DNA from 2 places in the Cupriavidus sp. FW305-46 genome. Region 2 is predicted to be linked to the other one. Evidence: riboswitches for the same ligand, from Rfam matches in the RefSeq annotation. Region 2 holds a riboswitch; the other holds the start of a gene.
The links. A riboswitch is a leader RNA that binds a small molecule or an ion and turns the genes downstream of it on or off. The one in region 2 is predicted to bind glycine.
Positions count from the first base shown of each region.

Region 1: linked by a shared signal. The riboswitch ahead of gcvT (glycine cleavage system aminomethyltransferase GcvT) and the one ahead of AC3WON_RS13285 (D-amino acid dehydrogenase) in region 2 are both predicted to bind glycine.

Region 1 covers NZ_JBYSZI010000038.1:43,701-54,684, reverse strand. The annotation lists gene AC3WON_RS19095 (UvrD-helicase domain-containing protein) at 1-1,940, opposite strand, end outside; gene AC3WON_RS19090 (YMGG-like glycine zipper-containing protein) at 2,223-2,450, shown strand; glycine riboswitch at 2,528-2,615, shown strand; glycine riboswitch at 2,637-2,762, shown strand; gene gcvT (glycine cleavage system aminomethyltransferase GcvT) at 2,861-3,988, shown strand; gene gcvH (glycine cleavage system protein GcvH) at 4,078-4,458, shown strand; gene gcvP (aminomethyl-transferring glycine dehydrogenase) at 4,559-7,489, shown strand; gene AC3WON_RS19070 (L-serine ammonia-lyase) at 7,634-9,010, shown strand; gene AC3WON_RS19065 (MBL fold metallo-hydrolase) at 9,075-9,812, shown strand; gene AC3WON_RS19060 (OsmC family protein) at 9,840-10,313, shown strand; gene AC3WON_RS19055 (alpha/beta hydrolase) at 10,324-10,984, shown strand, end outside.
Region 2 covers NZ_JBYSZI010000023.1:28-11,011, forward strand. The annotation lists partial or broken gene AC3WON_RS13280 (T6SS effector amidase Tae4 family protein) at 1-191, shown strand, start outside; gene AC3WON_RS13285 (D-amino acid dehydrogenase) at 543-1,856, opposite strand; glycine riboswitch at 1,868-1,986, opposite strand; glycine riboswitch at 1,987-2,085, opposite strand; gene AC3WON_RS13290 (TonB-dependent receptor) at 2,242-4,569, shown strand; gene AC3WON_RS13295 (sialidase family protein) at 4,595-5,818, shown strand; gene AC3WON_RS13300 (TlpA family protein disulfide reductase) at 5,815-6,318, shown strand; gene AC3WON_RS13305 (porin) at 6,612-7,703, shown strand; gene AC3WON_RS13310 (MBL fold metallo-hydrolase) at 7,743-8,747, shown strand; gene AC3WON_RS13315 (Bug family tripartite tricarboxylate transporter substrate binding protein) at 8,778-9,767, opposite strand; gene AC3WON_RS13320 (tripartite tricarboxylate transporter substrate binding protein) at 9,829-10,809, opposite strand; gene AC3WON_RS13325 (GntR family transcriptional regulator) at 10,836-10,984, opposite strand, start outside.

The DNA of each region.
Region 1 (10,984 bases), on a different contig from region 2:
CGCGCGCGCTTGCGCTTCTTGCACCAGCTGACATGCAGGCTGCGCTGGGCGCGGGTGATGCCGACATACATCAATCGCCGCTCTTCCTCGATCTTCTCGTCGCTCATGTCCTCGTCTTCGCGGCAGTGCGGCAGGATGCCCTCCTCCACGCCGACCAGGAACACGTGCGGATACTCCAGCCCCTTGGACGCATGCAGCGTGGACAGCCGCACCGCGTCGGGATCTTCCTCGCGGCCTTCCAGCATGCTCATCAGCGCCACGGTCTGGGTCAGCTCCAGCAGGTTCTTGCCTTCGCTGCCGAGGCCGTCGGCATTGTCGAAGCCGGTGGCTTCCTCGCCCTCGGCGCCTTCGGGCTTGGTGCCCTTGCGCTTGAGCCAGTCGAGGAATTCCAGCGTATTGGTCCAGCGCGACTGCGCCTGCCGTTCGTCGAAGCTGTCGTACAGGTAGGCCTCGTAGTGGATCCCTTCCATCAGGTCGTCCAGCACCACGGTGGCGGGATCCTTGGCCGCGCGGTCGGCCAGCCGTACCATCGATTCGCAGAACACGCGCAGCGGCTCCAGCTGGCGCGGCTGCAGCTTGCCTTCGATGCCGCCCATCATCGCGGCCTCGAACAGCGACACCTTGGCCTGTCCGGCAAAGGTGCCCAGCGCTTCCAGCGTGGTGTTGCCCACGCCGCGGCGCGGCGTGGTGATGGCGCGGATAAAGGCGGGATCGTCGTCGGGGTTGGCAATCAGGCGCAGATAGGCGCAGATGTCCTTGATCTCGGCCTTGTCGAAGAAGCTCTGGCCGCCCGACAGCACATAGGGAATCCGTTCGCGCCGCAGGATCTGCTCAAACAGCCGCGCCTGGTGGTTGCCGCGATACAGAATGGCGTAGTCGCGGAACTGCGCGCGGCGCTCGAACTTGTGCGCGGACAGGCGGAACACCACCGACTCGGCCTCGTGCTCCTCGTCGTTCATCGGGTGGATGGCGATGGGGTCGCCCATGCCGTGCTCGCTCCACAGCTTCTTGTCGAACAGCTTGGGGTTGTTGGCGATGACCGCGTTGGCGGCTTCCAGGATGCGCACCGTGGAGCGGTAGTTCTGCTCCAGCTTGATCACCTTCAGGTCCGGGAAGTCGGTCTGCAACCCGCGCAGGTTGTCCAGCGTGGCGCCGCGCCAGCCATAGATGGCCTGGTCGTCGTCGCCGACCGCGGTGAAGGCCGGCGCGCGCAGGTGCGAGCCGCCTGCCAGCAGCTTCAGCAACTGGTACTGGCAGGCGTTGGTGTCCTGGTATTCGTCGACCAGGAAGTAGCGCAGGCGGTTCTGCCACTTGAGTTGCACCGTTTCATTGCGCGCGAACAGCTCGGCGGGCAGGCGGATCAGGTCGTCGAAATCCACCGCCTGGTAGGCGTGCAGCGTGGCCACGTAGTTGCGGTAGACCAGCGCGGCCTGGTGCTCGTCGGCATTGGCGGCCTGCGCGATCGCTGCCTCCGGATCGACCATGCCGTTCTTCCATAGCGAGATCGTGCCCTGCACGCCGCGGATCAGCTTCTTGTCGGTGGTGCCCAGCTGCTCCTGGATCAGGCCGAAGCAGTCGTCCGAATCCATGATCGAAAACTGCGGCTTCAGGCCCACGTGCTCGGCCTCCATGCGCAGGATCTGCACCCCGAGCGAGTGGAAGGTACAGACCGTCAGCTGTTTGAGCGGAATGCGCTTGCCCTCGCGTGTGGTCTTGCCCTCCATCAGCTTGCCGATGCGCTCCTGCATCTCCTTGGCGGCCTTGTTGGTAAAGGTGACGGCGGCGATATGGCGCGGCTCGAAGCCCTTGTCCTCGATCAGATGCGCGATCTTCTGCGTGATCACCCGGGTCTTGCCGGAGCCCGCCCCGGCCAGCACCAGGCAAGGGCCGTCCAGGTAGCGGACGGCTTCGGATTGGGCGGAGTTCAGGCCATGGGTCATGCGTGGGATGCGGTTGGAGGCAGGGAAATCGGCAGGAACAGCGGCAGGCCAGGCGGGACACGCCAGCACCCAAAAAACGGGCATGGCAGCAAAGCTGCCGATGTTAACACGCTGGCCGCGGCAGGTCAGTCAGCGCAAACCGCGTTGACACGGCCGGTTGTGTCACCGGCGTAACACTTCGTAAAGGCCGGAGCCAATCGCGCAACCAAACGCTCTAACTAGTATGTCCCCTGGCCTGCGCGGCGGGGTTGACATGCTTGAATCATCACATCGGAGCCAATAATGAAAACCCTGCAGACTTTGACCAAGGTGACCCTGATCGGCGTGACCGTCGCGGCCTTTGCCGGTTGCGCGGATATGACCCCGAAGCAGCGTAATACCGCCATTGGCGCGGGCGCGGGCGCCGTGGGCGGCGCCATCCTCACCGACGGTAGCGCGCTGGGTACGCTGGGTGGCGCGGCCGTGGGCGGCGTGATCGGTAACGTTGTCACCGACGACAAGAAGAAGTAAGCCAGACCACCGCAGCGACAGGTACGGCAGGCTCCCCTGGCCGGTTTGACAAAGGCCGGGGCCTCCCGTACATTGCGCGCATCCGACCGGGAGAGCGCGCATCGCCTGCGCCGCCGAAGGGGTATCACCCGAAAACTCTCAGGCACCACGGACCGATCGGATCGGCATGCAATATGCACACAATGCATGCCGAACTCTGGAGAGCGGCACCCGCCATTCGTGGCGAGCGTGCCCACCGAAGGGGCGCACGAGGAAGGGGTCCGGCAGGATCCGCCTTGTAATCTCTCAGGTATCGAGGACAGAGGGGTCATCCGCCGCAGCGGATTGCCACGCCACATTCAGGCGCGGCGAGCGTTGCGGCGGATGGCCCTTTTTTGTTTTCGCCAACCGAGACTGCCCCAGAGGATTCCATGACGCTCCAGGCCACGCCCCTCAACGCCATCCACCGCGCCCTCGGCGCCCGCATGGTTGATTTCGGCGGCTGGGACATGCCGGTCAACTACGGCTCCCAGATCGAAGAACACAATGCCGTGCGCACCGACGCCGGCATGTTCGACGTGTCGCACATGTGCGTGGTCGACCTCGCCGGCGCCAATACCCGCAGCTTCCTGCGCGGCCTGCTGGCCAACAATGTCGACAAGCTGCAGACCCCGGGCAAGGCGCTCTACTCCTGCATGCTGGATGAGAAAGGCGGCGTGATCGACGACCTGATCGTCTACTTCTTTGCCGAGGACCGCTTCCGCCTGGTCGTCAACGCCAGCACCGCGCTGGGCGACATCGAATGGATCCGCGCGCGCAATGCCGCCACCGGCAGCGATGTGACCATCACGCCGCGCCGCGACGATGTTGCGCCTGCAGGCGCGCAGCCTCTGGCCATCGTCGCCGTGCAGGGGCCCAACGCCCGCGCCAGGGTGTGGAGCACCTTCCCCTCGACCCAGCCTTCGGACACGCTCAAGCCCTTCAACGCCGCCGTGGTCCAGGACCCGGCCATCGGCGAGATCATGGTGGCGCGCACCGGCTACACGGGCGAAGACGGCTTCGAACTGGTGGTGCCGGCCGAGAACGTCGCCGCCGTCTGGGAAAAGCTGAACGCCGCCGGCGTGCGCCCCGCAGGCCTGGGCGCGCGCGACACGCTGCGCCTGGAAGCCGGCATGAACCTGTACGGCCAGGATATGGATATCAACACCTCGCCGCTGGATGCGGGCTTGGCCTGGACGGTGGACCTGCAGAGCGAGCGTGACTTCACCGGCAAGGCGGCACTGGCCGCGGCCGGTTCGCGCCAGCAATTCCTCGGCCTGATCCTGCGTGACAAGGGCGGCGTCCTGCGCGCCCACCAGAAAGTGATCACGCCGGCCGGTGACGGTGAAATCACCAGCGGCACCTTCAGCCCGTCGCTGTCCCAGTCCATCGCCTTTGCCCGCCTGCCCAAGGATGTCGCCGTGGGCGATACCGTGCAGGTGGAGATCCGCGACCGCAAACTCAACGCGACTGTGGTTAAACTGCCGTTTGTGCGTAATGGCAAGGCACTCGTGAGCTGAGGCTCACCCAACGGTCGCCCTCGCCTGCCGGCAGCTTCGCCGGGCAGGCATCACCCAACAAGAAACAAATCTGTATCCGGAGAACCTTCATGAATTTCCCCGCTGACCTCAAGTACACCGAGTCGCATGAGTGGGTACGCGTCGAAGCCGACGGCACGCTCACCATCGGCATCACCGACCACGCGCAGGACGCGCTGGGCGACATCGTCTTCCTGGAACTGCCCGAAGTGGGCAAGTCGGTCGGTGCCGGCGATGCGCTGGCAGTGGTGGAATCGGTAAAGGCCGCTTCCGACATCTACGCCCCCGTGGCCGGCGAAGTGATCGCCGTCAACGAGGCCGCCACGGCTGCCCCGGAGAGCGTCAACGCCGACGCCTTCGACGCGTGGCTGTTCAAGCTCAAGCCGGCCAACGGCGACGACGTCAACGGCCTGATGTCGGCCGACGCCTACAAGGCCAGCGTCGGCGCCTGACGCCGGCCGCGCCGGTCCATGGTTGGACCGGCCACTGCAGACTGACGCGCGCCGTCCCGGCTGACCACCGGCCGGCGCGCACCTCACGAGGTTCTTGCCAATGAACGCCCCGCTTCCCATGAACGCCGCCCAAGTGAACCGGCCCACGCTGGCCGAACTGGAGGCGCGCGACGCCTTCGCCGCCCGCCATATCGGCCCCGATACCCCCGAACAGCAACACATGCTGAAGGTGCTGGGCTATGACAGCCGCGCCGCGCTGATCGACGCCGTCATCCCCGCCGCCATCCGCCGCCGCGACGGCATGCCGATGGGCGAGTTCACCGAGCCGCTGAGCGAGGAAGCCGCGCTGTCAAGGCTGCGCGGGCTGGCTGGCAAGAACAGGGTGCTGAAGAGCTTTATCGGCCAGGGCTACTACAACACCGTCACGCCCGGCGTCATCCTGCGCAATATCTTCGAGAACCCGGCCTGGTACACCGCCTACACGCCCTACCAGCCGGAGATCTCGCAGGGCCGCCTGGAGGCGATGCTGAACTTCCAGCAGATGGTCACCGACCTGACCGGGCTGGATATCGCCAATGCGTCGATGCTGGATGAAGGCACTGCCGCGGCCGAAGCCATGACGCTGCTGCAGCGCGTGAACAAGCACGATTCGAACACCTTCTACGTGGCCGACGACGTGCTGCCGCAGACGCTGGAAGTGGTACGTACGCGCGCGCTGCCGATGGGCATCGAGGTCAAGGTCGGCCCCGCCGCCGATGCCGCCGCGGCCAACGCCTTCGGCGTGCTGCTGCAGTACCCGGGCGTGAACGGCGACGTCAACGACTACCGCGCCATCGCCGACGCCGTGCACGCCGCCGGCGGCCTGGTGGTGGCTGCCGCCGACCTGCTGGCGCTGACGCTGATCGCCGCGCCGGGCGAATGGGGCGCCGATGTGGCCGTGGGCAACTCGCAGCGCTTCGGCGTGCCGCTGGGCTTCGGCGGCCCGCACGCCGGCTATATGGCGGTGAAGGACGCGTTCAAGCGCTCGATGCCGGGCCGGCTGGTGGGCGTGACCATCGATGCGCAGGGCAACAAGGCCTACCGCCTGGCCCTGCAGACGCGCGAGCAGCATATCCGCCGCGAGAAGGCCACCTCGAATATCTGTACCGCGCAGGTGCTGCTGGCCGTGATGGCGTCGATGTATGCGGTCTACCATGGCCCGCAGGGCCTGAAGCGCATCGCGCAGCGCGTGCATCGCCTGACCGCGACGCTGGCCGCCGGCCTGGAAAAGCTCGGCTTCGCGCGCACCAACGCCAGCTTCTTCGATACGCTGACGCTGGAAACCGGCTTCAACACCGATGCCATCCATGCCGCGGCCACCGCGCGCGGCATCAACCTGCGCCATATCAGCGCCACGCGCGTCGGCATCTCGCTGGACGAGACTGCCACCCGTGCCGACGTGGTCGCGCTGTGGGAAGTCTTCACGCAAGGCAAGCCGCTGCCCGCGGAAGTGGACTTCGACAAGCTCGAAGCTGTCGTGCAGGACGCGTTCCCGGCGGAACTGGCACGCACCAGCGAATACCTGACCCACCCGGTGTTCAACACGCACCACGCCGAACACGAGATGCTGCGCTACCTGCGCATGCTGGCCGACAAGGACCTGGCGCTGGACCGCACCATGATCCCGCTGGGCTCGTGCACGATGAAGCTGAACGCCACCAGCGAGATGATCCCGGTGACCTGGCCCGAATTCAGCCAGATCCACCCGTTCGCGCCGCTGGACCAGACCGTGGGCTACCGCGAGATGATCGACCAGCTCGAGGCCATGCTGTGCGCCGCCACCGGCTACGCCGCGGTCAGCCTGCAGCCCAACGCCGGCTCGCAGGGCGAGTACGCGGGCCTGCTGATCATCCATGCCTACCACGCCAGCCGCGGCGAAAGCCATCGCGACATCTGCCTGATCCCGTCGTCCGCACACGGCACCAACCCGGCTTCGGCGCAGATGGCCGGCATGAAGGTGGTGGTGGTGGCCTGCGACGAGGACGGCAACGTCGACCTGCAAGACCTGGCGAAGAAGGCCGAGCAGCACAGCAAGAACCTGGCGGCGATCATGATCACCTACCCGTCCACGCACGGCGTGTTCGAGCAGGGCGTGCAGCAGATCTGCGAGATCGTGCACCAGCACGGCGGCCAGGTGTACGTGGACGGCGCCAACATGAACGCGATGGTCGGCACCGCCGCGCCGGGCCAGTTCGGCGGCGACGTGTCGCACCTGAACCTGCACAAGACCTTCTGCATCCCGCACGGCGGCGGCGGCCCGGGCGTGGGCCCGGTCGCGGTCGGCGCGCACCTGGCTGACTTCCTGCCCAACCAGGACAGCGTCGGCTATCGCCGCGACGACCGCGGCATCGGCGGCGTTTCGGCGGCGCCGTTCGGCTCGGCCAGCATCCTGCCGATCTCGTGGATGTATATCGCGATGATGGGTTCGGCCGGCCTGACCGCCGCCACCGAGAATGCGATCCTGGCCGCCAACTATGTCGCCAAGCGCCTGGCGCCGTACTACCCGGTGCTGTACACCGGCCAGCACGACCTGGTTGCGCACGAGTGCATCCTGGACCTGCGCCCGCTGCAGAAGGACACCGGCATCAGCAATGAAGACGTGGCCAAGCGCCTGATGGACTACGGCTTCCACGCCCCGACCATGAGCTTCCCGGTGCCGGGCACGCTGATGATCGAGCCGACCGAGAGCGAGGCGCTGCACGAGCTGGACCGCTTTATCGACGCGATGATCGCGATCCGCCAGGAAATCGGCCGCGTCGCCGACGGCACCTTCGACCGCGACGACAACCCGCTCAAGCACGCGCCGCACACGGCCGCGGTGGTGACCGCCGACGAGTGGACCCACAAGTACACGCGCGAGGAAGCCGCGTACCCGGTGGCATCGCTGCGCACGCAGAAGTACTGGCCGCCGGTCGGCCGTGCCGACAACGTGTATGGTGACCGCAACCTGTTCTGCGCCTGCGTGCCGGTCAGCGACTACGTGGTGGACTGAGGCGTAGCGCCGCCGCAGCCGCGGCGGCTCGCCAACGAACTATGCTCGAGATGACGGGCATCGCGGTGTCGCGGTGCCCGCCGCAGCCACGCCAACCGACCAAGAAGAGCCTCTTCAGGGCCATCCCATTGCTGGAGACATTCCGTGGCAGTCAGCGTCTTTGATCTGTTCAAGGTGGGCATCGGCCCGTCGAGCTCGCATACCGTAGGCCCGATGCGCGCTGCGCTGATGTTCGCGCAGGGGCTTGAGCGCGACGGCCTGCTGCCGCAGGTGGCGAGTGTGCGTGCCGAGCTCTATGGCTCGCTGGGCGCCACCGGCAAGGGCCACGGCACCGACAAGGGCGTGATCCTCGGCCTGATGGGGGAAGCCCCCGACACCATCGATCCCGATTCGATCGACACGCGCCTGGCCGCGCTGCGCGCGGGCCGCGAGCTGTCGCTGCTGGGCCAGCATGTCGTGCCCTTTGTCGAGAAGGAGCACATCGCCTTCTACCGGCGCGAAGCGATGGCCGAGCATCCCAACGGCATGAAGTTCCATGCCTTCGACGCCAGCGGCGCATCGCTGCGCGAGGCGCGCTACCTGTCGGTCGGCGGCGGCTTCGTCGTGACCGCGGGCGCACCCAATACGCAGGTGCTCAATGCCGCGCAGCAACTTCCGCACCCGTTCCGCAGCGGCAAGGACATGCTGGAGATGGCCACCGCCAGCGGCAAGAGCATTGCGCGGCTGATGATGGAAAACGAGCTGACCTGGCGCAGCGAGGCGGAAGTCACCAGCGGCCTGCTGCATATCTGGGATGTGATGCAGGCGTGCGTGGCGCGCGGCTGCCGCACCGACGGCGAGCTGCCGGGGCCGTTCAGGGTCAAGCGCCGTGCGCCGGAACTGTTCCGCAGCCTGACCGAGCGCGCCGAGCGCACGCTGTCGGACCCGCTCTCGGTGATGGACTGGGTCAACCTGTACGCCATTGCCGTCAATGAAGAGAATGCCGCCGGCGGGCGCGTGGTCACCGCGCCGACCAACGGCGCCGCGGGCATTATCCCGGCGGTGCTGCACTACTACGACCGCTTCGTGCCGGGTGCCAGCAAGCAAGGCGTGGTCGACTTCCTGCTGACCGCGGGCGCGATCGGGCTGCTGTACAAGCTCAATGCGTCGATTTCCGGCGCCGAGGTCGGTTGCCAGGGCGAAGTCGGCGTGGCCTGCTCGATGGCCGCCGGCGCGCTCGCGGCGGTGCAGGGCGGCAGCCCGGCGCAGGTCGAGAACGCGGCCGAGATCGGCATGGAGCACAACCTCGGGCTGACCTGCGACCCGGTTGGCGGACTGGTGCAGATCCCGTGTATCGAGCGCAACGCAATGGCCTCGGTCAAGGCGGTCAACGCGGCGCGCATGGCCTTGCGCGGCGACGGCACGCACTACGTATCGCTCGATTCGGTGATCAAGACCATGCGCGAGACCGGTGCCGACATGAAGACCAAGTACAAGGAGACGGCGCGCGGCGGGCTGGCGGTGAATATCGTGGAATGCTAATGTCCGCGCGCGCAGCGCGGCGTATCATGGCGGCGTTCCCCGAACGAAAAACAAGAGGGCAGCCATGCAGACCTTCCACCAGCTGTTCGACGAAACCTCGTCCACCTTCACCTACCTGCTGATCGACGCCGCCACCGGGGACGCGCTGCTGATCGACCCGGTCGACCACCAGCTGGAACGCGACCTGGCGCTGCTGAAGTCAACCGGCGCGCGGCTGGCGTGGGTCATCGAGACCCATGCCCATGCCGACCACATCACCTCGGCCGGCCACCTTGCGCTGCAGACCGGCGCGCACACTGCGGCGCCGTCCGGCTGCGATATCAAGCCCGCGCAGAAGCAGCTGATCGACGGCGACACTGTCGCCTTCGGCAAGCAGGTGCTGCGCGCCATCCATACGCCCGGGCACACCGCCGGCAGCATGAGCTACCTGTGGGAAGAGCCCACGCCCGACGGCATCGTGCGCCGCGTCTTCACCGGCGATGCCCTGCTGATCGACGGCTGCGGCCGCACCGACTTCCAGTCGGGCGACGCCGGCACGCTCTACGACAGCCTGACCAGGAAGCTGTTTGCGCTGCCCGACGACACGCAGGTCTATCCGGCCCACGACTACAAGGGCCGCACCTCGTCCACCATCGGCCAGGAGCGCGCCCACAACAGCCGCGTCGCCGGTCGCACGCGCGAAGAGTTCATCGAGATGATGCGCAACCTGAACCTGCCGCGCCCGAAGCTGATCGATGTCGCCGTGCCGGCCAACCAGCGCCTGGGCCTGCGCGACGGTGAAAGCGTGCCGCACGGCGCCTGAGGTTTTCCTAACGTTAGGAGTCTTTGCATGTCCACATACACCGCTGAAGTCCTGTGGCAACGCGACGGGCAGGATTTCGCCGGCAACCGCTACAGCCGCAGGCATGTGCTGCGCTTTGACGGCGGCGCAGAAATTCCGGGATCGTCGTCGCCCCATGTGGTGCCGCTGCCGATGTCGGATGCGAGCGCGGTCGATCCCGAGGAGATGTTCATCGCCTCGCTGTCCAGCTGCCACATGCTGTGGTTCCTGTCGCTGGCGGCGAAGCAACGCTTTGTCGTCGACCGCTACCTGGATGCGGCCACTGGTGTGATGGCAAGGAACGCGGACGGGCAGATGGCGATGACCGTGGTGACGCTACGCCCTCAGGTGACGTTTGGCGGCGAGCGCGAGCCCACGCGCGAAGAACTCGATGCCCTGCACCACGCCGCGCATGGCGCCTGCTTTATCGCCAACTCGGTCAGGACCGAGGTGCGCTGCGAACCGGTGTTCGCCGGCGCCTGAGCGCGTTGCCATGCCTGCCATCGTCCCGGCACCGGCGCCAGCGCAGCTGGTGCCGCCGCGGACTGAATCGGTTCGCCGCAGGGTGCTGCGCTGGCTCGGTGCGGGACTGGTCCTGCTTGCCGGAATCAGCATGATGCAGGATCACTTCCTCTACTTCCCCGACAAGGCCTCGGTCGACGACATGGTCTCGCCCGGGTTGCGCGCCTGGCCGGGGCCGCAGGACTTTCGCGGCCTTGTCGCCGAACCGGCCGGACCGGCGCGCGCCACCGCCATGGTCTTTCACGGCAATGCCGGGCACGCCGGGCATCGCGGCTACTACGCCAGCGCGCTGACGAAGCTGGGCATTCGCGTGATCCTGGCCGAGTACCCGGCCTACGGCCCGCGCACCGGCGCACTCGGCGAGCGCAGCTTCGTGGCAGACGCGGAACAATCGATTGCGCTGGCCCGGCGCCAGTTCGGCGGCCCGCTGCTGCTGGTCGGCGAGTCGCTGGGAGCGGGCGTGGCCGCAGCGGCCGCGGCGCGCCAGCGCGAGAGCGTCGCCGGCGTGCTGCTGATCACGCCGTGGGACAAGCTTGCGCATATTGCCTCGCATCACTATCCCTGGCTGCCGGCCGGCTGGGTGCTGCGCGACCGCTACGAAAGTGCGGCCAACCTGGAAGGCTTCGGCCGCC
Region 2 (10,984 bases):
TGTTCGATGGCTATTGGGCGCGTGACGGAGAGGCGGCAGGGAATGCTAGCGGAGGCCATATCGATTTATGGAATGGGGAAAAACTTACAGGCTTTGGTACTGGTCTAAGAGTAAGTTGGAATATTGTGGTTCCAGGTGTTTGGTCAGATTTTCGCAACTCGAAGACAATTATTTTCTTCCCCATAAAATGAAGATACTGAGAGCAGTCATCGGCGCTATTGTTGGCGCTGTCCTGGCTACGCTTGCTGCTTGGGGCGGGTTATATCTCTTCGGCATTGTAGTGTTGCGCGGGACAGGAAGTTTGTTCGACACGAAGCAGCATGCAGCGAATCTGTTCTTTGTTGGCTGGTTCGTGTCTATGGTCGCAGCCTCATTAATTGGTGGATGGCTTGGATACTCATCCGGGCGAAGATAGGGCATCACGTCCACTATTCTTCAAGCGTATACATGCGCCGCCCCATGCTTCCATCATGGCGCGGCGCTGTTCGCGCACAGTGGCCCCTATCCCACAAATGGGAGAGTGGGAGAAAACACCCGCGAACTCAGGCCTTGGCCAATGCCAGCGGCGCACCCGGCGCGACTGCCACGTTCGCGCCGAAATGCTGGTCGACAACTCCCGCCACCATATCAGCCGTCACCGCCGACAAAGTCCACCCCAGGTGCCCGTGCCCGGTGTTGTAGAAGATGCATGCCGCCCGCCCGCGCCCCACGCGCGGCAGCATGTCCGGCATCATCGGCCGCAGCCCGGCCCAAGGCACCACGCTGCGCGTGCTGACGCCGGGAAAGCACTGCTGCACCCATTCCACCAGCGGGCGGATGCGGTCGGCGCGGATATCGCGGTTGTAGCCGTTGAACTCGGCGGTGCCGGCCACACGGAAGCGGTCGTCGCCCAAGCGGCTGGTGACCAGCTTGGTTTCGTCGTCGAGCAGGCTGACCACCGGTGCGGCGGCGCGGCTGGCCTCGTCGGTCAGGTTGACCGTGATCGAATAGCCCTTGACCGGATAGATGTTGACCCGGTCGCCCAGCCCCGCGGCCAGCGCGCGGCTGGCGGTGCCGGCGCAGATCACGGCGCCATCGAAGCTGGAGGTGGCCGTGTCGGCGCCGTCCTGCACGGTCACGGTGGCGCGCCTGCCGTCGGCCTTCACCGCCTGCACGTCCTGGCCGTACAGGCAGCGCACGCCCAGCCGATCGATGGCTGCGGCCAGGCCGCTGGTGAACTTGTGGATGTCGCCGGTGGAATCGCTCTCGGTGAAGTAGCCGCCGTAGTACGAGCCGGCCAGCGTCGGCTCGATCGCGCGCATCTCCTCGGGCGTCACGGCGCGCCGCTCCAGCCCGCCCTGCGCCAGCAGCGCCGAGACCCGGCCGGCATGCTCGAAGCCGGCCTTGTCGCGGTAGATATGGAGGATGCCTTCCTTCTTCAGGTCGAAATCGATGCCTTCCTGCGCCGCCCAGGCGAACAGGTGTTCACGCGCGGCGATGGCCAGGCGCGCGGTCTCGATGGTGTTGCGGCGGTAGTGGGGGATGGCGGCGATGAACTCGGCGAACCAGGACAGCTTGTGCCAGTTGGGCCGGGGATTGACCAGCAGCGGGGCGTCGTTGCGCAGCATCCATTTCATGCCCTTGACGATGGTCGACCAGTGGGTCCAGACCTCGGCGTTGGAGGCCGACAACTGGCCGCCATTGGCGAACGAGGTCTCCATGGCGGCATAGCGGTGGCGTTCGAACAGTGTGACGGAGAATCCGCGCCGGGCCAGCGCGTAGGCCGTGGTGACACCCGTGATGCCACCGCCGATGACAGCGATTGATTTCATGATCTGCAGGTTCCAGGAACGTCGATGGTGGGAGCCCGGACGCAATATGCGTGGCGGACGCCCCCTCTGTTCTGGACCTGAGAGATTCACGACACCCGGCCGCGAGGGCGGGGCGCGCTTGCTCCTTCGGTATGCCGGCGGACGATAGCGTCCGGCATTCTTCAGAGTGTACTGACTGGTGATGCCGGTCCTTTTGCCTGAGAGTTTCCGGGGCGGTTGCTCCTTCGGCGCTGTCCGCGGCGGGCGCCGCGACAGTCTCTCCCTGCATCACATTGGCTTGATGCCAATCGGGGCAATGTAGTGACAAGGCTCGACGTTGGATATGCGGGTTAACGCTTAGGCGGCCTGCCGCCCGCGTCGCTATGTCGCATCGGCCTGCGTCCCCGTGCCCCATAAAATGTCAGCGCTCGCTCTCGGGGAGAGGCGCCGTATGCTGCGCTCAGGTGGAGTGAGTCGAAAAAGACGACAACAAGGTTTTCCAGTGAAGAAAAATCGCATTGCACTGGCCGTTTCGGCGGTGCTGATGGGCCCCGCCGTCGCCGCCGCCCAGGTGGTGGACGCGCCCGAGCCGCTGCAGGAGGTGGTGGTCTCGGCCAAGTCGGAGCGCGCCGAGACGCCGGCGATACCGCCCAACACGCCCTCGCCGGCCTACGGCATCAGCAGCCGCCGCATGGCCGACTTCAATGTGGTGAACACGGAAGACGCCCTCAAGTACGCGCCCAACCTCGCCGTACGCAAGCGCTTCATCGGCGATATGAACTCGATCATCTCGGTGCGCAGCACCAGTTCGCGCCAGTCGGCGCGCGGGCTGGTGTATGCGGACGGCCTGCTGCTGTCCAACCTGCTGGGGTCGGACTTCAGCTTCCCGCCGCGCTGGTCGCTGGTCAACAGCGCCGAGATCGAGCGCATGGATGTGCTGTACGGCCCGTATTCGGCGCTATATCCCGGCAACTCGCTGGGTGCGACGGTGCTGATCACCACGCGCACGCCGGAGAAGCTCGAGGGCGATGCCAGCGTGCAGCTGTTCACGCAGCGCTTCAGCCTGTACGGCACGCACGACAACTTCAACGGGGTCCACGCCAACGCCTATGTGGGCGACCGCGTCGGCCCGTTCTCGTGGCTGGTCAGCGTGGACCGGCAGGACAGCAAGAGCCAGCCGTTGAGCTTCTATACCGCGGCACGCTCCACGGCCCGTGCCACTTCTGCCGACAAGCCGGTCACCGGCGCCTACTTCGACCAGGACCAGACCGGCCGCGACCGCGTGGTGATGGGCGTGAACAGCGAGGGCGTCACGCACACGGTGCAGGACCAGCTCAAGCTCAAGCTTGGCTACGACATCACCAATACCCTGCAGGCGCAGTTCACCGCGGCCTATTGGCAGCAGGACCGATCCAGCGCCACCGGCAGCTACCTGCGCGATGCCGATGGCAATGTTGTGTCGAGCGGTCCCGTGAATATCGGCGGCTATCGCTATGTGATTCCCGCCAACGCCTTTGCCCCCAGCAATGGCGAGGACGCGCGCTGGCTCTATGGCCTGTCGCTGCGCACGCGCAATGAGACCGGCTGGAATTTCTCGGGCGTGGCGTCGCTGTTCGATGTCAGCAAGGACATCAGCCGCAGCGCCAACACCGCCGGCAGCGGGCCGGGCACGGTGACCTATGGCGACGGCACCGGCTGGCGCACGCTCGACCTGAAGGCCGACTACCGCCCGCAGCTGCTGCAGGGCGGGCACTGGGTCACGTTCGGCTACCACTATGACAATTACCGGCTGAGCAACACCACCTACAACACCTCGGACTGGCAGGCGGTCACCATCACCGCCTTCAACAACGCCTTTGCCGGCAAGACCGAGACCCAGGCGCTCTATGCGCAGGACGCCTGGTACTTTGCCGAGGACTGGAAGCTGATCCCCGGCGTGCGCTACGAACACTGGCGCGCCTATGACGGCAGCCGCAGCCAGCCCGGCGTGGACATCGGCTACCCGGTGCGCAGCGAATCCAACTGGTCGCCCAAGCTGGCGCTGGAGAAGGCCTTCGGGCAGGACTGGCTGGGCCGCTTGTCGCTGGGCCAGGCCTATCGCTACCCGACTGTCAGCGAGCTGTTCCAGGGCCGCATCACCGGCACCGCGCTGATCAACAACGATCCCAACCTGCGGCCCGAGCGGTCATTCTCGAAGGACCTGACCTTCGAGCGCACGCTGGATTCGTCGTACTTCCGGGTCTCGGTGTATGAGGACGATATCCGCGATGCCCTGGTCAGCCAGACCAATACCACGGTATTCCCGACCGTCACCAGTTTCCAGAACGTCGACCGCGTGCGCACCCGCGGCATCGAGCTGGCCTATGACGCGCGCGATGTGTTCGTCAGCGGCTTCGACCTGTCGGCCAGCGGGGCCTACAACCATTCGAAGACGCTCGAGAACGCCAACAACCCGGCCTCGGTGGGCAAGTACTTCTACCGCATTCCCAAGTGGCGGGCCAACCTGATGGGCACCTATCGCATCACGCCGGCCTGGGCCGGCACGCTGGCCATGACCTATTCGGGGCGGCAGTACAATACGCTCGACAATTCCGACGTCAATCCCGACACCTTCGGCGGCACCAGCAGCTTCCTGACCTTTGATGTCAAGCTGACGTACCGGCCTGCGAAGAACGTGCGCCTCGGGCTTGGCATCGACAACCTCACCGACCAGCGCTACTACGTCTACCACCCGTATCCGGGCCGGACGTTCTACGCCGAGGCGAAACTTTCCTTCTGAGCACGTGAACAGGCTGACCATATCCATGCAAGGCGTTCGCCCCGGTTTCCGCTTGATCGTTGCCGGGCTGATGATGGCCGGTGCCGCGCTGGCCGCGACCGCGCAAACGCACGGCGATCACAGCGGCCACGGCGCGCAGGCCAAGGCCGCGAAGATGAGCGAGCTTGGCACCGGCGCCGCGTTCGACCGAAACGGCAAGCTGTGGGTCGCCTACAAGGACGGCCCTTACGTCGCGGTACGTGCATCGACCGACTACGGCCGCAGCTTCGGGCCGGCGCAGCATGTCAACAACGTGCCGGAGCAGGTCGCCGCCGATCATGAAAGCCGGCCCAAGGTCGCCGCGGGGCGCGACGGCGAGATCTTCGTCACCTGGACCCAGCCGCTGCCCAAGCCGTGGACCGGCTTTATCCGCTTTGCGCATTCCGCCGATGGCGGCAAGTCCTTTGCCGAACCGCTGACGGTGCATGCCAACCGCGACCAGATCGCCCACCGCTTCGACGCCATCGCGGTGGACAACGCCGGGCGCGTCTTCGTCAGCTGGATCGACAAGCGCGACGTGGTTGCCGCCGAGGCGCGCAAGCGGCCGTACGCCGGCGCCGCGGTCTACTACGCGGTCTCGGCCGACCAGGGCAAGACCTTCCAGGGCGACTACAAGATTGCCGACCAGTCGTGCGAATGCTGCCGCATCGCGCTGTCGCCCACGCCCGACGGCAAGATGCTGGCGCTGTGGCGCCATGTATTCCCGCCCAACGCGCGCGACCACGCGCTGGCGCTGCTGGGCACCGACGGCAAGGCCACGCCGATGCAGCGCGCCACCTTTGACGACTGGCGCATCGACGCCTGCCCGCACCACGGCCCCGGCGCTTCGGTGGCGCCCGATGGCACGGTGCACATGGTCTGGTTCAACGTGCGCGAAGGCAAGCCCACGGTCTCGGTGGGGCGCTGGAAGGACGGCAAGCTGCAGGCACAGCGCCCGCTGGACGACCCGCGCGCGCAGCATGCCGACATCGTCGCGCTGAACGACAACGAGATCGCGGTGGCCTGGAAATCGTTCGACGGCCAGCAGACGCGGCTGTCCGCGATGCTGTCGCACGATGGCGGCAAGACCTGGCAGACGCGCAAGCTGGCCGGCACGGAGCGCGACTCGGACCAGCCGCACCTGCTGCAGCATGCGGGCCGCGCCTACGTGCTGTGGCGTACCGAGGCCGAGGGCTTCCAGGTGTTCCCGCTGGGCAAGGAGGGCGCATGATGCCATCCCGCCGCAAGCTGCTCGCCGCTGCCGTCCTGACCCTGGCGATGACGGCCGCCAATGCCGGTAGTCAACCGGCCGACCGCGTCGCCGTGTTCGCATCGGCCAGCGCCGCCCAGCTGGCAGCCAGCCAGAAGGGCAAGCCCTTTGTACTGGTGGTGTGGTCGCTCGACTGCGTCTATTGCAAGCGCAACTTCGACGCCATCGGCAAGCTGCGCGCGCGGCATCCGGACCTGCGCGTCGTCACGCTGGCGACGGACAACCCCGACGCGCTGCCACAGGTGCAGCAATTGCTCCAGCGCGTCAGGCTCACGCGCAACGCGTGGGTGTTCGGGCACGAGCCGCAGGAGCGGCTGCGCTATGCGGTCGATCCGGACTGGATGGGCGAGATGCCGCGCACCTACTTCTATCGCGCCGATGGCCAGCGGCACGGCGTGTCCGGCGTGATCAGCGACGCCGACTGGGGCAAGCACCTGCGCTGGGCTGGCATCGCCGGCTGAGCGCGCACCGGAATTCCATGAGGCCAGCGCGGGCCCGCAGCCCACGCTGGAGCGCGCCTCAGGCAAACGCGGTTCACCGCCTTTCTTGTCGGCTGCGCCTGCGTGACGCGCAGCGCAGCGGCGTGCCATAACCCCTCCCCACACATCGGTAGTTTCCCCACTCGGCCTCCATAAAACGGGGCGGTAGTATTCGCCCGTGGTGGTTCAATAAAGAAACAGATGTTCAAATATGAACATATGGGGGCTGCCAGGGTGCCTGGCAGGTTGCCGCCACAGGAAGCAGGGGAGACAGAATGAAATTCAACAGATACGCGGCCGGCCTGGCTGCCGCCATGCCGCTGGTGGCGGCGGCGCAATCGGTGACGCTCTATGGGGTGATCGATACGGGTGTGGAATACCTCAACCACGTGGGTGCGGCGGGAAATGACCTGGTGCGCCAGCCGTCGCTGGCTGCGACTGTGCCATCGCGCTGGGGCTTGCGCGGTTCGGAAGACCTCGGCAACGGGCTGAAGAGCGTGTTCGTGCTGGAATCCGGCTTCGCGCCGGATTCAGGCGTCTCGAATCAGGGCGCGCGACTGTTCGGCCGGCAGGCCTTCGTCGGGCTGAGCGGCCCGTGGGGACAGATCGGGTTTGGGCGCCAGTACACCATGCTGTTCTGGGCGCGTCTGGATACCGACATCCTTACCTCCAACGTCTACGGTGTCGGCTCGATTGACAGCTATATCCCCAACACGCGCGCCGACAACGCGGTCTCGTACAAGGGCAAGTTCGGTGGCGTCACCGTTGGCGCCACGTACAGCCTGGGCCGCGATACCGTCAATGCGGGACCGGGCCCGGCCGGCACCAACTGTGCGGGCGAGAACCCCGCGGACTCGCGCGCCTGCCGCGAATGGTCGGCCATGCTGATGTACGAGACTGACTGGTGGGGCGTGAGCGCCGCCTACGATTCGCTGCGCGGCGGCCCCGGCGCCTTTGGTGGCCTGACCCGGAGCAGCCTGAAGGACGACCGCTTCTCGCTGGGCGGCTACATGCTGCTGCCGCGGACCAAGCTGGGCCTGGGACTGCTGTCTCGCAACAACGAAGCAAGCAGCACCCCGCGCAGCGACCTCTGGTTCGCGGGGGCGTCCTACGACATCACGCCCGCGTTCAACCTTGCCGGCGAAGTCTTCTACGTGAAGTACCGGCGCAGCGCGAACAAGGCCTGGCTTGGCGCGATCCGGGGCACCTACGCGTTCTCGAAACGCACCTCCGTGTATGCCACGGCGGGCTATATCGACAACGGCGGCCAGTCGGCGCTGTCGGTCAGCGGCGGCAGCCCCGGCGGCAATCCCAGCGCGGGCGGCAACCAGGCCGGCGTGATGCTCGGCGTCAAGCAGATCTTCTGAGGCGCTGCAGCGCTGTCACCCTTTTCAATAGGTAGAACGATGAAATCATCCCGCTTGCTGGCGATGCTGACCGGCATCGCCCTGATGTGTGCCACGGCCTTGTCGGTCGCCGCCACGCCCGCCCCGGCTGCGGCCGCCCCGGAACGCACTGACCATTTCCGCGTGACGCTGCTGGGCACGGGCACCCCGGTGCCTTCGGCAACGCGCGCTGGCTACAGCACGCTGGTCGAGGCCGGCGGCCAGAAGCTGGTTTTTGATTTTGGCCGCAATGTGGCCGTGCGCCTGTGGCAGTTGCGGATTCCGCTGGGCAGCGTCGACGCGCACTTCCTGACGCACTTCCACTCGGACCATCTGGTGGGACTGCCCGACCTGTGGCTGACTGGCTGGCTGCGGCCGCCCTACGGCCGCCGCGACAAGCCCATGGCGCTGTACGGCCCGGCGGGCACGCGCGCGCTTGCCGATGGGCTGCGCCAGGCCTTTGCCGCGGACATCGCCATCCGGCACAAGGATGAGGGCAGCGCGCTTGCGGGCATCACCATCGATGCCCGCGACGTCGCGCCCGGGGTCGTCTATGAAAAAGACGGGGTCCGCGTGACGGCATTCGAGAACGACCACGGCGACAACATCCGGCCGTCGTATGGCTACCGGATTGACTATCGGGGCCGGGTGGTGGTGCTGTCGGGCGATACCCGGTTCAGTCCCGCCGTGGTCGCGCAGGCAAAGAACGCCGACGTGCTGGTGCATTGCGTCACGCTGATCCCCGATGCGCTGCTGGCTTCCAACCCCGCGTACCGTGCCATCTACGATCACCTGTCCTCGCCGGAGGATGCCGCGCGGGTCTTCCAGGCTGCGGGGCCGAGGCTGGCGGTGTTCAGTCACATCGGCCTGAACGGCGATGCCACGGTCGGGCAGATTGCCGAGCGGGTCCGCAAGACGTATGCCGGTGAACTACTGATCGGCGAGGACCTGACGCGCGTGGAGATCAGCCTGGATGGCCGTGCCGGGACGCCGGGTGGCGTCGCGGTGTGGCAGGAGCGACCGTGAGCCCCGGCGCGCCGCGCCATCCCCTTGCGTTCAATCCGGCTTGATTCCCGCGCGCGCAATGATGGGCTTCCAGCGCTGCTGCTCCTGCGCGATAAAGCGCGAGAACTCGGCCGGCGTGTCGCCCACCACAATCGCCGCATCCGCGCTCAGGCGCTCGACCGACGACTTGCTCTTCACTGCTTTCACGGTGGCGTCCGCCAGCTTGTCGGCGGCCGCCTGGGGCAGAGATGCCGGTGCCAGCAGGCCATACCACTGCGTCATTTCGAAGCCGGGATAGCCTTGTTCGGCAACCGTTGGCACGTCGGGCAGCTGGGGAATGCGCTGGGTCGTGCCGGTGGCGATGCAGCGCACCTTGCCGGCCTTGATGAACTGGATGATCGCCGGCGCGCCGACCGCGGCTGCGTCCAACCGCCCCGACAGCAGGTCAGTGATCTGCGGACCGCTGCCGCGATACGGCACATGGGTGATGAAGGTGCCGGTCGCGGCCTTCAGGTATTCAAAGGCCAGATGGCCGGCGCTGCCGTTGCCGGCCGAACCGTAGTTCAGCTTGCCGGGCTTGCTCTTGGCCAACGCCACGAACTCCTTCAGGTTCTTCGCGGGGACGTCCGGGTGGACCACGTACAGGCTCGGCACCTTGGACAGCAGCGAGATCGCGCGGAAGTCCTTGACGGGGTCATAGGGCAGCTTCGGGAAGATAAACGGATTGACCGCCAGCGTGCCGATATGGCCGAGGATCAGCGTGTGGTTGTCATCGGCGCGCGCGACTTCGCCCATGGCGATATTGCCGGCCGCGCCGGGCTTGTTCTCGACGAAGACTGACACGCCTAGCAGCTTGGTCAGCTCCGCCGCGGTGGAGCGGGCCACGATCTCCGAGCTGCCGCCCGGCGCGAACGGCACCACCAGCCGGATCGGCTTGGCCGGCCAGGCCTGGGCACGCGCCAGCGTTGGCGCCAGCGCGCACGCGCCCAGTGCGGCGGTGGTCTTGAGCAGATGGCGGCGAAGGGGATTTATCGGGGTCATGCATTTCTCCTGAAAGTTCTGTAGCTGGGCCGTGGTGGGGCAGAGTCGGTGCCAGTTGGTGCTATTCGGGCTTGATGTTGCCGTCCCGGATGACCTTGGCCCACAGCCGGGCCTGCCCGTCGATGAATTGCCGTGCCTGTGCTGGCGGCGCAGCGACGATCTCGCCGCCCAGCTCGGCCACGCGTTGCCGGATCTCGGGGCTGGTCATGACTTTCTGCAGGGCGTCAGCGAGCTTCGCTGCGATCGGGTCCGGCGTTGCGGCGGGCAGGAAGGCCGCGTTCCATTCATAGACCTCGTAGCTCGCCACGCCGGCTTCCTGCATGGTGGGCACGGACGGCAATGCCTGGGTGCGGGCATGGCTGGTCACCGCCAGCGGCTTCAGCTTGCCGGCCTTGATGTGCTGCAGGCTCGAAGCGACGTTGGCAAAGAACAGCGGCACCTGGCCGGCGATGACATCGGTCATGGCGGGGCCGCCGCCCTTGTAGGGCACATGCAATAGGTCGACCCCCGCGCGCTGCTCGAACAGCACGCCGGCCAGATGCTGCGCCGAGCCATTGCCCGAGGACGCAAAGGCGACCGAGCCCGGCTTTTGCCTGGCCATGGCCAGGACGTCGCTGACCTTGCTGGCGGGAAAGCCCGCCGTGGCCACCAGCACGTTGGGATAGCGCGCCAGCACGCCGACCGGCCGGAAGGCCTTGTCCGGATCGTAGGGCAGGCGCGGATAGAGGCTGGGATTCACCGCATAAGAGGAGGCATCGACCATCATGGTGTAGCCGTCCGGTGCCGCCTTGGCGACATAGGCGGCACCGATCTGCCCGCCGGCACCCGGGCGGTTCTCGACGACGACGGTCTGGCCCAGCTCGCGCCCGAGACCCGGCGCGATCAGCCGTGCCATCAGGTCCGCGCCGCCGCCCGGCGGATACGTCACCACGATCGTGATGGGCCGTGCCGGCCAGGCCGCGGCGGTGTCGGCGGCCTGCGCCAGCGTGGTGGTGGCGATCAGGGCAGCGACCGTGGCGGCGATCGCGTGGCGTGCGTGCATGGGTCTGTCTCCTCGGGTGCGGTCCGTCAGCGGACGTCCGCGGTATAGCGAAAGGCAAAGGCGTCGCCCCGCGTCAGCCGGTATTCGATGCAGTTGCCGCCCAGGTCGAAGGCATGCCGGGTCACGACCGCGCACGGATGCGCATCCGGCAAGTCCAGCAACGCTGCCTCGTCTG